3 regions of the Bacillus sp. ISL-35 genome follow, and region 1 is predicted to be linked to each of the others. Evidence: riboswitches for the same ligand, from Rfam matches in the RefSeq annotation. Region 1 holds a riboswitch; each other region holds the start of a gene.
What was found. Region 1 has a riboswitch for S-adenosylmethionine ahead of J7E38_RS13240 (methionine ABC transporter ATP-binding protein). Riboswitches for the same ligand answer to the same signal wherever they lie in the genome.
Positions count from the first base shown of each region.

Region 2: it holds a riboswitch for S-adenosylmethionine, as region 1 does, so the genes downstream of both, J7E38_RS12315 (trans-sulfuration enzyme family protein) here and J7E38_RS13240 (methionine ABC transporter ATP-binding protein) in region 1, are expected to answer to the same signal.
Region 3: it holds a riboswitch for S-adenosylmethionine, as region 1 does, so the genes downstream of both, J7E38_RS09080 (methionine ABC transporter ATP-binding protein) here and J7E38_RS13240 (methionine ABC transporter ATP-binding protein) in region 1, are expected to answer to the same signal.

Region 1 is NZ_JAGGQK010000008.1:61,222-65,597, reverse strand. It holds gene J7E38_RS13250 (ZIP family metal transporter) at 1-781, opposite strand, end outside; gene map (type I methionyl aminopeptidase) at 1,039-1,782, shown strand; SAM riboswitch class I at 1,956-2,059, shown strand; SAM riboswitch class I at 2,150-2,255, shown strand; gene J7E38_RS13240 (methionine ABC transporter ATP-binding protein) at 2,342-3,373, shown strand; gene J7E38_RS13235 (methionine ABC transporter permease) at 3,363-4,013, shown strand; gene J7E38_RS13230 (MetQ/NlpA family ABC transporter substrate-binding protein) at 4,030-4,376, shown strand, end outside.
Region 2 is NZ_JAGGQK010000007.1:181,539-185,914, forward strand. It holds gene J7E38_RS12310 (methyl-accepting chemotaxis protein) at 1-587, opposite strand, end outside; partial or broken gene J7E38_RS24470 (HAMP domain-containing protein) at 582-929, opposite strand; gene J7E38_RS12315 (trans-sulfuration enzyme family protein) at 1,020-2,162, opposite strand; SAM riboswitch class I at 2,231-2,332, opposite strand; gene J7E38_RS23895 (CBS domain-containing protein) at 2,421-3,707, opposite strand; gene J7E38_RS12325 (YitT family protein) at 3,883-4,376, shown strand, end outside.
Region 3 is NZ_JAGGQK010000004.1:625,054-629,429, forward strand. It holds gene J7E38_RS09070 (chromate transporter) at 81-656, shown strand; gene J7E38_RS09075 (chromate transporter) at 653-1,183, shown strand; SAM riboswitch class I at 1,326-1,430, shown strand; gene J7E38_RS09080 (methionine ABC transporter ATP-binding protein) at 1,505-2,518, shown strand; gene J7E38_RS09085 (methionine ABC transporter permease) at 2,508-3,173, shown strand; gene J7E38_RS09090 (MetQ/NlpA family ABC transporter substrate-binding protein) at 3,194-4,021, shown strand; gene J7E38_RS09095 (DUF445 domain-containing protein) at 4,208-4,376, shown strand, end outside.

The DNA.
Region 1 (4,376 bases):
CAAATCCAAACATGAGGCTTAATGAGGCGAGGTCGCTGTTGCCGTTTTCCTGGGACCCGGGGATCACTTCTTCGGCTACTACGAAAATCATCGCTCCGGCCGCAAAGCTTAACGCATATGGCAGAAGAGGCTGGATGAACATGACAGCGGCTGCTCCAACCATCGCGGCAACTGGTTCGACCATGCCAGAAAACTGGCCGTACATGAAGCTTTTCTTTCTTGACATTCCTACTTGCCGAAGTGGCATGGAAACTGCGACACCTTCAGGAAAGTTCTGGATCCCAATCCCTATCGCAAGCGCGATCGCACCCATGAGTGACGCTGAAGGAAAGCCTGCAGCTGCTGCTCCGAAAGCCACACCGACAGCGAGACCTTCAGGAATGTTGTGCAAGGTGATGGCCAAGACCATCAAAGTACTTCGTCTTTTCTTTTCAGGATGGATGCCTTCAGCTTTCTCCATCGATAAATTAGGGTGTAAATGGGGCATCAATTTATCTACGACCATTAAGAACAATCCGCCTAAAAGAAAACCCGTCGCAGCAGGCATCCAGCTCGGCAGGCTTCCTCCCTCACCCATCTCGATCGCAGGAGCAAGGAGTGACCAAAAACTTGCAGCAATCATAACTCCTGCAGCTAGACCCATCATACTGTCCAGGAATTTCTGGTTCGGATTTTTCGTTGTAAATACTAAGGCAGCGCCCAAAGCAGTCATTCCCCAGGTAAACAAAGTTCCAATCAGTGCCTGGACAACCGGATGGAAACCCATGAAAAATTCAAGCATATTTTTTCCTCCCAAGACTTGCTCTGTAATCAAATGTAACTCATTTTAATGTATTATATGGATGATGAAGTGGTGAATATATCTTGTTCTGCATAAATCAGACCGCTCTGAATTTGTTTTATCAAGATTACTACATTCTGAAGGTTATTCCAATCTTATTTATCTTTAATCTCCAGGCTCTGAATCTGATGAATGGATTTTCACCAAAAAAAGGGATACTCTAATAAGATAGTTCATACATGGAAGGGAAATAAGTCATGATTGCAAAAACAGAAGAAGATTTTAACGGATTAAAAGAAATTGGCAGGATTGTCGGCTTGATTCGGGATGAATTGGTACAGAAGACAGTGCCTGGGATTACCACAAAGGAACTTGATGAAGTCGCGGGTGCAATGTTTGAGGAGCATGGAGCAATTTCTGCTCCAAAGGGCGAGTACAATTTCCCTGGGTATACATGCATCAGTGTGAATGAAGAAGTCGCCCACGGAATTCCGGGAAGCCGCGTCATCAAAGAAGGCGATATCGTTAATATCGATGTTTCCGGATCAAAAAATGGCTATTTTGCCGATACGGGGATTTCCTTTGTCGTTGGTGAAGGTGACCCGCTTTTAACGAAGATATGCGAAACAGCTGTTGAGGCTTTTGAAGCGGGCTTGAAAAAAGCGAAACCAGGTTCGAAGAAAAGCGGACTTGGAAAGGCAGTTATGGCGACTGCGAGGAAGAACGGAGTAAAAGTAATTAAAAACCTTACCGGACACGGAATCGGGCGGACCATCCATGAAGCTCCTGACCACATCTACAACTATCATGAGCCATGGGATGATGAGCTCTTAAAAGAGGGAATGGTCATCGCTTTTGAGCCATTCATCTCCACACGTGAGGAAGAAGTTTTCCAATACGAACATGATGAATGGACTTATGTTACAGAAAATAGCTTTGTCGCACAATGTGAGCATACGATCATTCTTACTAAAAATGGACCGATTGTTATTACTAGATAGATTTCGAATTGAAACCCTTGCTGCTGCAGGGGTTTCATTTTTTTATGCATCCATCACAATTGATACTAAATTCCTATTTTTCGTATTTCTAAAAAAAATCCAACAAAATGATTGACACATTCTCTGCGACGCAGTAAAGTAATAAACAAGATTTATAACTTAATATTCGTTACTTCTTATCAAGAGAGGTTGAGGGACTGGCCCTATGACACCTCGGCAGCGGACTCCTTTGGAGGACTGTGCCAAATCCAGCAAGCAGCAGCTTGAAAGATAAGAAGAGGCCGACTTTTTAATTCATGTCCTCTTCTTTCTGAAGGGGACTTTTTATTTTTCCAAAAATCCCCACCTACAAATTCATATCGATACTTTCTTATCAAGAGAGGCGGAGGGACTGGCCCTATGAAGCCTCGGCAGCGGACTCACATATTGAGGACTGTGCCAAATCCAGCAAGCAATAGCTTGGGAGATAAGAAGAGACCTTGTCCAGCATCATTGCGGCATGCCCTCTTCCTGTTTCCGGGAAGAGGTTTTTTTATGCATTTACAAAGGAGGAAGACAGTTGATTACGTTTGAACAAGTGGAGAAAGTTTATGAAAGCCGCGGGAATAAGGTAGCGGCACTGAATGGAATTGACCTGGAAATCAAAGAAGGAGAAATATTTGGAGTCATTGGTTTTAGCGGTGCTGGAAAAAGCTCACTGATCCGCTGTGTGAATCTGTTGGAACGGCCGACATCAGGACGGGTGATTGTGAATGGCTGCGACATGACTTCTCTTTCAGCAAAAGAAGTCCGTGAGGTTAAAAGGAATATCGGGATGGTATTCCAGCATTTCAATCTCTTGAACTCCAAGACAGTCTTTGAAAATGTAGCGATGCCCCTCGTTCTCGGTAAGCTCCCAAAAGCGAAAATCAAAGAGCGTGTTTATCAGCTCCTCGAGTTTGTAGGTCTCGCTGATAAAGCAGACAATTATCCGGACCAGCTTTCAGGCGGCCAAAAACAGCGAATCGGCATTGCCCGGGCACTGGCAACCCAGCCTAAGATCCTGCTTTGCGATGAAGCGACATCAGCGCTGGATCCGCAGACAACAAGTTCAATTCTGCAGCTTTTGAAAAAAATCAACAAGGAGTACAACATCACGATTTTGATCATTACCCACGAAATGTCCGTCATCAGGGAAATTTGTGACCGGGTCGCTGTCATCGAGGAAGGAAAAATCATTGAGGAAGGCTCAGTATTTGAAGTTTTTTCAGCTCCCAAAACAGTTACAGCCAGGAATTTTGTCAGCACTATCATGAATGACAATATTCCAGATTCCGTCCACAGAATCATTAAGGGACATTCAGGGCTGCAAAAGGTATTCCGGATTAACTTCATTGGTGAATCAGCTGGCGAACCGCTGTTGTCACAGTTGTCAAAGAAGTTTGATATCCATGTGAATGTTCTGTTCGGAAATATTACCGAGCTGCAGGGAATTCCATTCGGTAACCTGATTGTCGAGTTCCAGGGAAGTGACAAAGAAATTTTGAGGGCACTTAATTTTATACATCAGCAAAAAGTCAACATAAAGGAAGTGACCGCACATGCTAGTTAACTCAGAACAAATCATACAGGCTTTAGTCGAAACACTGCAAATGGTTGCGTTCTCCCTGCTGTTTTCGGCAGTCCTTGGAGTGCCGCTGGGAATTGCGCTGGTCGTGACCAGAAAAGGCCATTTGCTTGAAAACGCACCTGTTTTCAACGTACTTAACAGTATCATCAACGTATTCCGCTCAGTGCCATTCATTATCCTGCTGGTCGCAATCATCCCGCTGACCCGGCTGATTGTCGGCACATCGATTGGTACGGCTGCCGCAGTCGTCCCGCTTGTCTTTTATGCAGGGCCGTATATTGCCAGATTGGTAGAGAACTCCCTGCTGGAGGTCGATCCGGGAGTCATTGAAGCAGCCGAAGCAATGGGAGCCACTCCCTGGCAGATTGTCTTCAAGTTCATTCTTCCAGAAGCAATGAGTTCACTTATTCTTGCTTTCACGATTGCAACAGTCGGATTGATTGGTGCATCGGCAATGGCTGGAGCCATCGGAGGCGGCGGCCTTGGGGATTTGGCGATTACTTATGGATACCAGCGTTTTGATACCCAGACAATGTTCATCACCGTTGGCATTTTAATTGTCATGGTTCAGGGACTGCAATCCCTTGGAAATATAACTGCTAAAAAAATCAGAAGAAGATAACCAGGAGGAAAACAAAATGAAAAAACTTTTACTAGCATTAATCGTACTTAGTCTGGCATTGATCAGCACCGCATGCTCCAGCTCTTCATCATCCGCGAAAGGCGGAGAAACTGTCAAAGTGAAGCTTGGTGTCAGCGGAACGGATCACCGGGTATGGGATTTTGTTGCCAAAAAGGCAGAAAAAGAAGGAATTGACGTCGAAATCGTCACGTTTTCAGATTATGTCCAGCCAAACCTTGCCCTTGCTGAAGGTGAATTGGATGCAAACTCATTCCAGACCGTTTCCTATTTTGACGCTTTTATCAAAGAACACAATCTTGACCTAGTCCCAATCGCAACCACACAGATCGCGCCAATGGGTAT
Region 2 (4,376 bases), on a different contig from region 1:
CTGCGGACGACCTCGATCGTTTCCTGGATCTGCCGGGATGCTTGAAGCGATTGTTCAGCCAATAGTCGCACTTCACCGGCTACGACAGCAAACCCCTTCCCCTGCTCCCCGGCACGCGCAGCTTCGATGGCCGCGTTCAATGCCAGCAGATTCGTTTGGTTGGCAATTCCGGAAATGATACTGACGATCTCATCGATTTTATTCGTTTTTTCAGCCAGTGATTCAGCATCCCTGGCAGCCTGTCTCGTAATCTGATCCATGTGCCCGACCTGTTTGCTCGTTTCACTGATGAGTCTCTGGCCTTCTTCACTTTTCACAGCATTGGTCATGGACATTGTTTCAATCATATTGGATAGTTGAGCAATCTCGCTGATTCTTTGCACCATATTATCAACAATATCACTCAGCACAACCGAATGGCCCTGCTGCTGTTCAGCGCCGGCAGAGACTTGAAGAATGGAAGCTTTGATTCTCTCGCTTTCATTTTCATGGACCTGAGAACTCTCGAATAGCTTTCTTGCAGATTCATGCAGAACCTGCGTATTATCCTGGCATTGAGCTACGAGATGCCGTAATTGACTGATCATCTCAGCAAAATGGGAGGTCAGCTTCCCAATCTCATCACTTGAATCACTTGCCAGTTTCACCGCCAGATCGCCCTGAACAATTCTCTGTGTCGCTTGTGTGAGGCGATCGATGGGCTTAAAGACCCTTTTGAATAAAATAATAATGAAAACAAGGCAGCCTATCGAGATGAGCGATCCCGCAATGGCTGTCGAGTACATACTCCTGGATACCAGTTCGGCCGTATCAGAGTCTCCTTTGAATGAATTCAGCAGATAAAAATTGTACATTGTCGAAATGGCATAAACAAAAAATAACATGCCAAAAAAGGCAAACACCTTTGTTTTTAACGAAAGGTCCCGCATACTATCCTCTCCTGTAAAATCCCCAGCGCGAACACTGGGGATGAATGATCTCTCTATAATAATATCGGCATTTCCGGAAAATTTTTCATCTTACTCAACAGCTTTTGCCAAGGCGGCTTCAAACTGGGAAACGATATCCTCTCCGTGCTCGATTCCGACCGAAATCCTTACCAGGCGATAAGTGATGCCAAGTTCGGCCTGCGCCTCAGGAGGGAGTGCGCGATGGGAGGTTTTCAGCGGGTGGGAAACGGTGGTTTCAACGCCTGCCAGTGTCGGAACGATTTTTACCCAGCCAAGCGATTTGAAAAACTGGTCTGTATCCACATGCCCCGCTAGCTCGATCGATACCATGGCCCCAAAGCCATGTTCAGCTTCTGCGAATGGATAATAAACCTTTGCGACTTGCTTATTTTCACGCAGACGATCAGCAAGCAATCTCGCATTCTCAGATTGAGCCTTCATCCTTAAAGCCAGCGTCTTCAAGCCCCTGCATGTCAGCCATGCTTCAAACGGACTCAGATTCGCCCCGAGGTTGACGATTCTCGCCCGTGCTTCGGTAATCAGTTCTTTCCTGCCAGCGATGACGCCGGAAGTGACATCGCTATGGCCGCCAATGTATTTTGTCGCACTGTGGACCACAAGATCAGCACCGAGCTCATATGGACGGACATGGAGCGGAGTCGCAAACGTATTATCAACTAATACAACGAGGTTCCTCTTCTTTGCCAGCGCGATGACTTCATCCAGCTTTTCAACGCGGAGCAGCGGATTTGTGATCGACTCTGTGTATAGAAGCTTCGTATTAGGCTTGATGGCGTTTGTGACATTGCCCAAATCCGAGAACGGCACGAATGTCGTTTCAATCCCGAAGCGCTCGAGCTCTGCTTTTAGCATATGGAAGCTTCCGCCATATACATCATCCGCGGCCACAATATGGTCGCCGCTTTTCACCACTGCCAGGACACCTGCCAAAATTGCAGCCAAGCCTGAAGAAGCTGCCACACCATCCTCGGCATGCTCAAGAGCCGCTACCGCTTGTCCGAGTTCATCCGTATTCGGATTGCCAACCCTGGAGTACAGATAATTCCCCTCACCCTGATAAAAACCCTCAAGTTCATCAAGATCCTTAAAAGTAAAAGCCGAAGTCTGGTAAATCGGCGTCGCCTTGCTTTTAATTCCCTGCTGCTTCGTATGTACTGAATGAAGTACTTCCGTTTCAAACCTGTTGTTCATTTCATCCACCTGCTTTTATAAAATATAAAAACCTCTCCAAATAAGGAGAGGTTTCAACTGCTCAGCCTCTCTTATCTTCAGAAATCGTTCTTCAGGAATTAGCACCTTTCTAATAGAAAGAAGGTTGCCGGGCTTCGCAGGGCCTGTCCCTCCGCCACTCTGGATAAGAGTTATTCATTTAAAATCAATAATATTAGCTGAAGTATATCAATATCGCTGTAAACTCGTCAATGAACGATTTTCAAAAGATTTGTGAAGTCAGTCCTCGGGATCACTGTCAAGCAAATCCCATGGTGTGATGACACCGATTGGCTTTCCGTGGCGGTCGCCCGTTTCCGTGATGATGACCGCCTGGAGCTTCTTGCCCCTCGTATGGTAACGCTCGAATAATTCCTCAATATGGTATAAAGATGCTTCCTCATCCACAAACGTGACGAAATAATTTTTCCCCTTCGTCAGCAATTCTTTGATCTGAACATTTTCAAAATGAACGACACTGTCGGAAAAATGCTTCGCCATCCACTGGATGATCTCCGTCGAAGTCAGCAGGGCTACATATTTATCTTCCTTGTCATATACCGGGAATCTCGTAAAATCAAACTTGTTGATGACCTTAAGCACATCTTTAAGATAAGCATCTTCATAATAGTAAAACACCGGACTGGTCGCGATTGATAACGCCGTCTGCGGCTTCTCGAACTCCTTCGCGATTTCCTCAATCCGCTCAACCACCTCAATATGCGGCTCAGCAATATAATAGTCCGCATTCACCCGCTCATGGACAATCGCATTCCGCAGCTTGGCAAACTGATGCAGCTCACTTTTATACTTGCGGACCAATGAATGATTCTTATAGCCAGAGTACAGCAGCTCGACAAACGCATCGCTGTCCGTCCCCTTCACCATTTCCTTCAGCGCTTTATGGATTCGGTTAAAAGCCGTCTCAAACTTGCCGGACTGTTCTTTGTGCTTTACCCCCTGGTTTTCAGAAGAGGCCTGAGGATCAGAAGTTTTTTGCGGTTTTTCATTGCCGTTGTTTTGTTTTTTTGATTTGTCGCTGTTTTGGTTTGTGGCTTTTGTGCTGTTCTGATTCGTTGATTTAGCGTTAGCTTGGGTTGTTGTTTTGCTGTTGTTTTGATTTGGTGTTTTATCGTTATCTTGGTTTGATGCTTTGCTGTTGTTTTGTTTTAGTGTTTTACCGTTATCTTGATTAGTTGCTTTGCTGTTGTTTTGTTTTGTTGTTTTACTGTTATCTTTAGTGGTTATTTTGCTGCTTCTTTGTTTTGATGTTTTACCTTGATCTTGGTTTGTTGCTTTGCTTCTATTCTGCTTTGTTGTTTTGCTGGTATCTTTTTTCGGCAGATCGTCAACGTTCTCATCGACACGCTTGAGGCGGTTATCGTCTACTGCCGGTCTTGGATTGGTGCGAAGATATGAGTTGTTGCCGCGATTTTTATTCGTTTTTCTGTTGTGTTGATCTTTCCTTTTTTTCGATGTGGTCTGTTGCTTGTTGGATCTATGTTTAACCTGAGTTTCGTTAGCCAAAATGGTCCCTCCGTTGTTTCGAATCACTTCCCTACTCATTACCCCAAAACGTACTTTTACTAATCATGGATATATCATGTAGAATTTCCAGATGACTTTTAAGTTTGATACAATAAGTATAGTACATACAATGCAATTAGATAGTAGATTTTTATAGAAAAGGGTTTGATATTCAGTGGCAGCAACGAAGAAAAAAAGAGTCATAAAAGAGGTTACACAGCTGGTGACGATTACGATTGGGGCGATCATCGCCGCATTCGGGCTTGATATGTTCCTCGTCCCCAACGCCATCCTTGATGGAGGTGTAATCGGCCTTTCGATTATCGCAGCGGAATTGACCAACGTCTCGATGAGTATTTTCCTGATCCTGTTCAATCTGCCTTTCCTTTATATCGGATATAAGAGGATGGGAACGAAATTCACCCTTCGGACGCTGTACGGCGTCATTATTTTATCCGGAGCGACAGCTTATTTCCACCACTATGACCGGGTAACAGATGATTTATTTTTGGCAACCATCATCGGTGCCGTCATCCTTGGAACAGGCGTCGGTCTCGTCATCCGCGCTGGCGGAGCGCTTGATGGCACCGAAATCATCGCGATCCTTGTCAGCAAGAAACGCACCGTGTCCGTTGGGCAGATCGTCATGATCATGAACTTGTTCATTTT
Region 3 (4,376 bases), on a different contig from region 1:
TGAGTCTATAATTAAATAAAAGAAATAAGAATTATAGGAAGAGACTGCTTAGAGCTAATAACAAAAGAGAAGGTGAAGTTTTGAAGCAAAAAGATTTATTCCTGGCGTTTTTTCGCGTGGGAATCCTTGGCTATGGGGGCGGGCCGTCCTCGATTCCGCTTGTACATAAGGAAGTAGTAGATAAATATAAATGGATGGACTCTGATGAGTTCGGTGACATTCTTGCTTTGGGGAATGCGCTCCCCGGTCCGATCGCAACGAAAATGGCTGGGTATATCGGCTATCGAGTCGGCGGTTTCCTTGGCATGCTGAATGCCCTGGCCGCAACGATGATTCCGACGATTTTCCTGATGATTATCCTGCTTACGACTTTGAACTCTTACAAGGATCAGCCATGGGTAAAAGGAATGGCTGATGCTGTTGTACCGGTTGTTGCTGTCATGCTCGCCGTCCTGACCTGGGACTTCATCAAGAAGTCTGGAAAATCTAAGCTCGGCTGGGCCTGGACAGCCGTTGCGCTGATTGGCAGCCTGGTGCTGCTCCAATTCTTGAACGTGCATCCGGCCATTTTGATTTTCATCTTGCTGCTTGGTGCTTTATTGAAAAAAGACTCCTCACCATCTGAACAGAAACAAATGGGAGGGGAGCAGAAATGATCTATTTTCAAATATTTTTGGCCTTTTTCATTCCTGGTATTTTAGGCTATGGCGGAGGTCCTGCCTCGATCCCGTTGATTGAAAATGAAGTCGTCGACCGATACAACTGGATGACGGTCAATGAATTCAGTGAAGTGCTGGCGATGGGCAATGCACTTCCGGGACCAATCGCGACCAAGATGGCAGGGTATATTGGCTATTCAGAAGGCGGAATCCTCGGCGCCATTGTCGGTGTGTTTGCAGCCGTGGCACCATCATTGATTTTAATGATTGGACTGCTCGGGCTGCTGATGAAATTCAAGGATTCTCCTCGTGTCAAAAGACTGACTATGGTAGTCAGACCAGTCATTGCCGTGCTTCTGGGAGTCATGACCTATGATTTCTTTTTTTCCTCCTATGAAGGTGTCGGTTTAACGCAAACGATTCTGATAGGCGGAATCAGCTTCGTCCTGATGGAAAAATTGAAGGTGCACCCGGCCTATGTCATCGCCGGTGCGCTCGTTTATGGAGCCCTTGTTTTATCTTAAACAAGGGTTTTTCTTTTGAAATTAAATTCTCTTACAGCCCCAACGATGTAAACGATTTCAATGGAAACCATGCAAAAAAACTTTGTTGACAAATATATCAGAGAGTTTTAATATTTCAATTATCGAAATGAATTTAATAAGTTACTTATCAAGAGAGACTGAGGGATTAGGCCCGATGACGTCCGGCAACCTCCTTTATGGAAAGGTGCCACTTCCTGCAGAATGGTTTCATTCTGAAAGATAAGTCGTATAGATATTTACGATGCCTCTTTCTTTGAATGAAAGAGGCTTTTTTTATTGAGTGAAAACGGGGGTGCAAAAATGATTGAAGTGAAGAGCCTGATCAAAGTATATGAAACGAAAAAGGGATCGGTGACAGGTGTTGACGATGTTTCATTAAAAGTAGAAAAGGGCGAAATTTACGGGATTGTCGGATACAGCGGCGCAGGCAAGAGTTCTTTGCTGAGATGTCTTAACCTCCTGGAGAAGCCGACATCGGGAGAAATTTATATTGATGGTGTGGAGCTAACCTCTTTGAGCAAGGGTGAGCTAAGGAAAGCCCGTTTGAAAATCGGGATGATTTTTCAGCATTTCCATCTTGTAAGCGCAAAGACAGTCAGCGAGAATATCGCTTTTGCGCTAAAAGCTGCCGGCACTCCGAAAACAGAGATAAATGAGAGAGTGCTAGAGCTTTTACATATGGTGGGCCTTTCCGACAAGAAAGACGTATATCCTGCCCAGTTGTCCGGCGGCCAGAAACAGCGTGTTGGCATAGCCAGGGCGCTGGCGAATAATCCATCCGTCCTGCTATGCGATGAAGCAACCTCCGCTCTTGACCCAAGCACGACCCGCTCTATTTTATCTTTACTTAAAAAGATTAATAGAGAGTTAGGAATCACAATCGTACTCATCACGCATGAAATGGAAGTGGTCAAGACGATTTGTGATAGGATGGCCGTGATGCAGGATGGAAAAATCATCGAAGAGGGAAATGTCTACGATATTTTTGCCAATCCACAGGAACTGCTGACAAAGGATTTCGTCAACTCCATCCTTCAATTCGAATTGCCTGAAAGACTGATGAAGGTGCGGGAAGGCAAATTGATCAAGATTTATTTCCAGGGCGAGATTGCCGAGCAGGGTGTCATCTCGGATGTATTCCAAAAATTCAAGGTGAGGGGAAATATCCTCCACGGAAAAATCGAGTATATCCAGGAGATCCCACTGGGGATTTTCATTATGGAAGTGTCGGGCGAGACAGTTGAAATCGACCGGGCTATTGACTATATCGCATCAAGGACAAGAAATTTGGAGGTGATTGAAGATGCTGCTTGATAATCTGGTCGCACTGCTGCCGGAACTGAATAAGGCATTCTTTGAAACAATCTATATGGTCGGCATCTCCATCCTTGTCTCGATCATTGTTGGATTGCCGACAGGGGTTCTTCTTTTTGTCACCGATAAAGGCCTGTTCCTGGAAAACCAGCTTTTTAAAAATATTGCCGGTTTCATCGTCAATATGATCCGGTCGGTTCCGTTCATCATCCTGTTGATCGCCCTGCTGCCGCTGGCGAATTTAATCGCCGGCACGACAATCGGGCCGACTGCCGCATCCGTTTCATTATCAGTTGCGTCGATTCCGTTCTTTGCGAGGATCGTCGAGCAAAGCTTGCGCGAAATCGATAAAGGGGTCATCGAAGCAGCGGTGGCCACCGGAGCTACTCCGTGGATGATCATCAAGGATGTCCTGATTCCAGAGGCTAAGCCGGGAATCGTCCAGGGTGTCACCATCACGATCATCAGCCTTGTGGCATACTCGGCAATGGCCGGTATTGTTGGCGGCGGCGGAGTCGGTGATCTGGCAATTCGCTTCGGTTATTACCGGTATGACAATACCATCATGATTACAACGGTGATTATTTTAATCTGTCTCGTCCAGCTGATCCAGTTTGGCGGCGACAGGATTGCTAAATTAGTAGACAAAAGATAAAAATTGGGGGTTATTTTAAAATGAAGAAATTATTATTCTCTTTACTGGTACTTTTATCAATCGGGTTGTTGGCTGCATGCGGCAGTGATTCCGCAACAGGCGACGATGCGAAGGCTGACAAAAAGCAAGTTACCTTCGGAGCGACATCAGGGCCGTATAGCGATATGGTCACAAAAGGAATCAAGCCTCTGCTTGAGAAAAAAGGCTATGAAGTGAAAGTGGTCGAATTCAGCGACTACATCCAGCCAAACCTGGCCCTGTCAAAAGGGGATCTTGACGCCAACCTGTTCCAGCATAAGGTGTACATGGAAAACTTCGCAAAAGAACACGATCTTGAGCTGTCTGAAGTGATTGTCGTCCCAACAGCGCCAATGGGAATCTACTCAAAGAAGTTCAACTCACTGGATGAAGTCGCAAAGGGTTCTGCCATCGCGATTCCAAACGATCCAACCAATGCAGCACGTGCCTTCCTGATTCTTGAGGATGCCGGCCTGATCAAGCTTGATCCTAATGCTGATCCGTTGACTGTTTCTGAAAAAGATGTGAAAGATAATGTCAAGAACCTGCAGTTCAAGCCAATCGAAGCAGCACAGCTTCCAAGAGCCGTCGAAAGCGTTGACCTGTCTGCTGTACCCGGCAACTTTGCCCTCGCAGCAAAAATGGATCTGTTGACTGCGCTTCAGCTTGAAAACATGCCGGACCAGTATCGCAACCGTGTCGTCATTAACACAAAGGACCAGGATGCCCAATTTGCAAAAGACATCAAGGAAGTCGTCGAGTCAGATGATTTTGAAAAAATCATTGATAATGATTTCAAAGGTTTTGGAAAGCCAGAGTGGATGGAGTAAGAGTATGATGTAAGGAAGTCCCAGCAGCCGATGCTCCTGGGACTTTTCCTTTTTTATAGCTTTCTCCCCTATAAATTGGGTAAAATATTGAAGAGGCTCTTTTCCAGAATTCACATACAAGGTGGGGAACAGAAGCGAGCTTCAGAACTGCACAAGTTTCAATTAAACAGTTACAGAGGGAGATATATGGAAAAACGAAACAACAGATCTAGACATTTAGCAGCCATTTCGCTGGCGATTATGGGAGCGGGATTCCTCGCTATGATTCCTTTTCAGGACTCGCTGATTGGGAAACTGCTGATGGGCGGCTTTGAAGCCGGTCTTGTCGGCGGACTCGCTGACTGGTTTGCTGTAA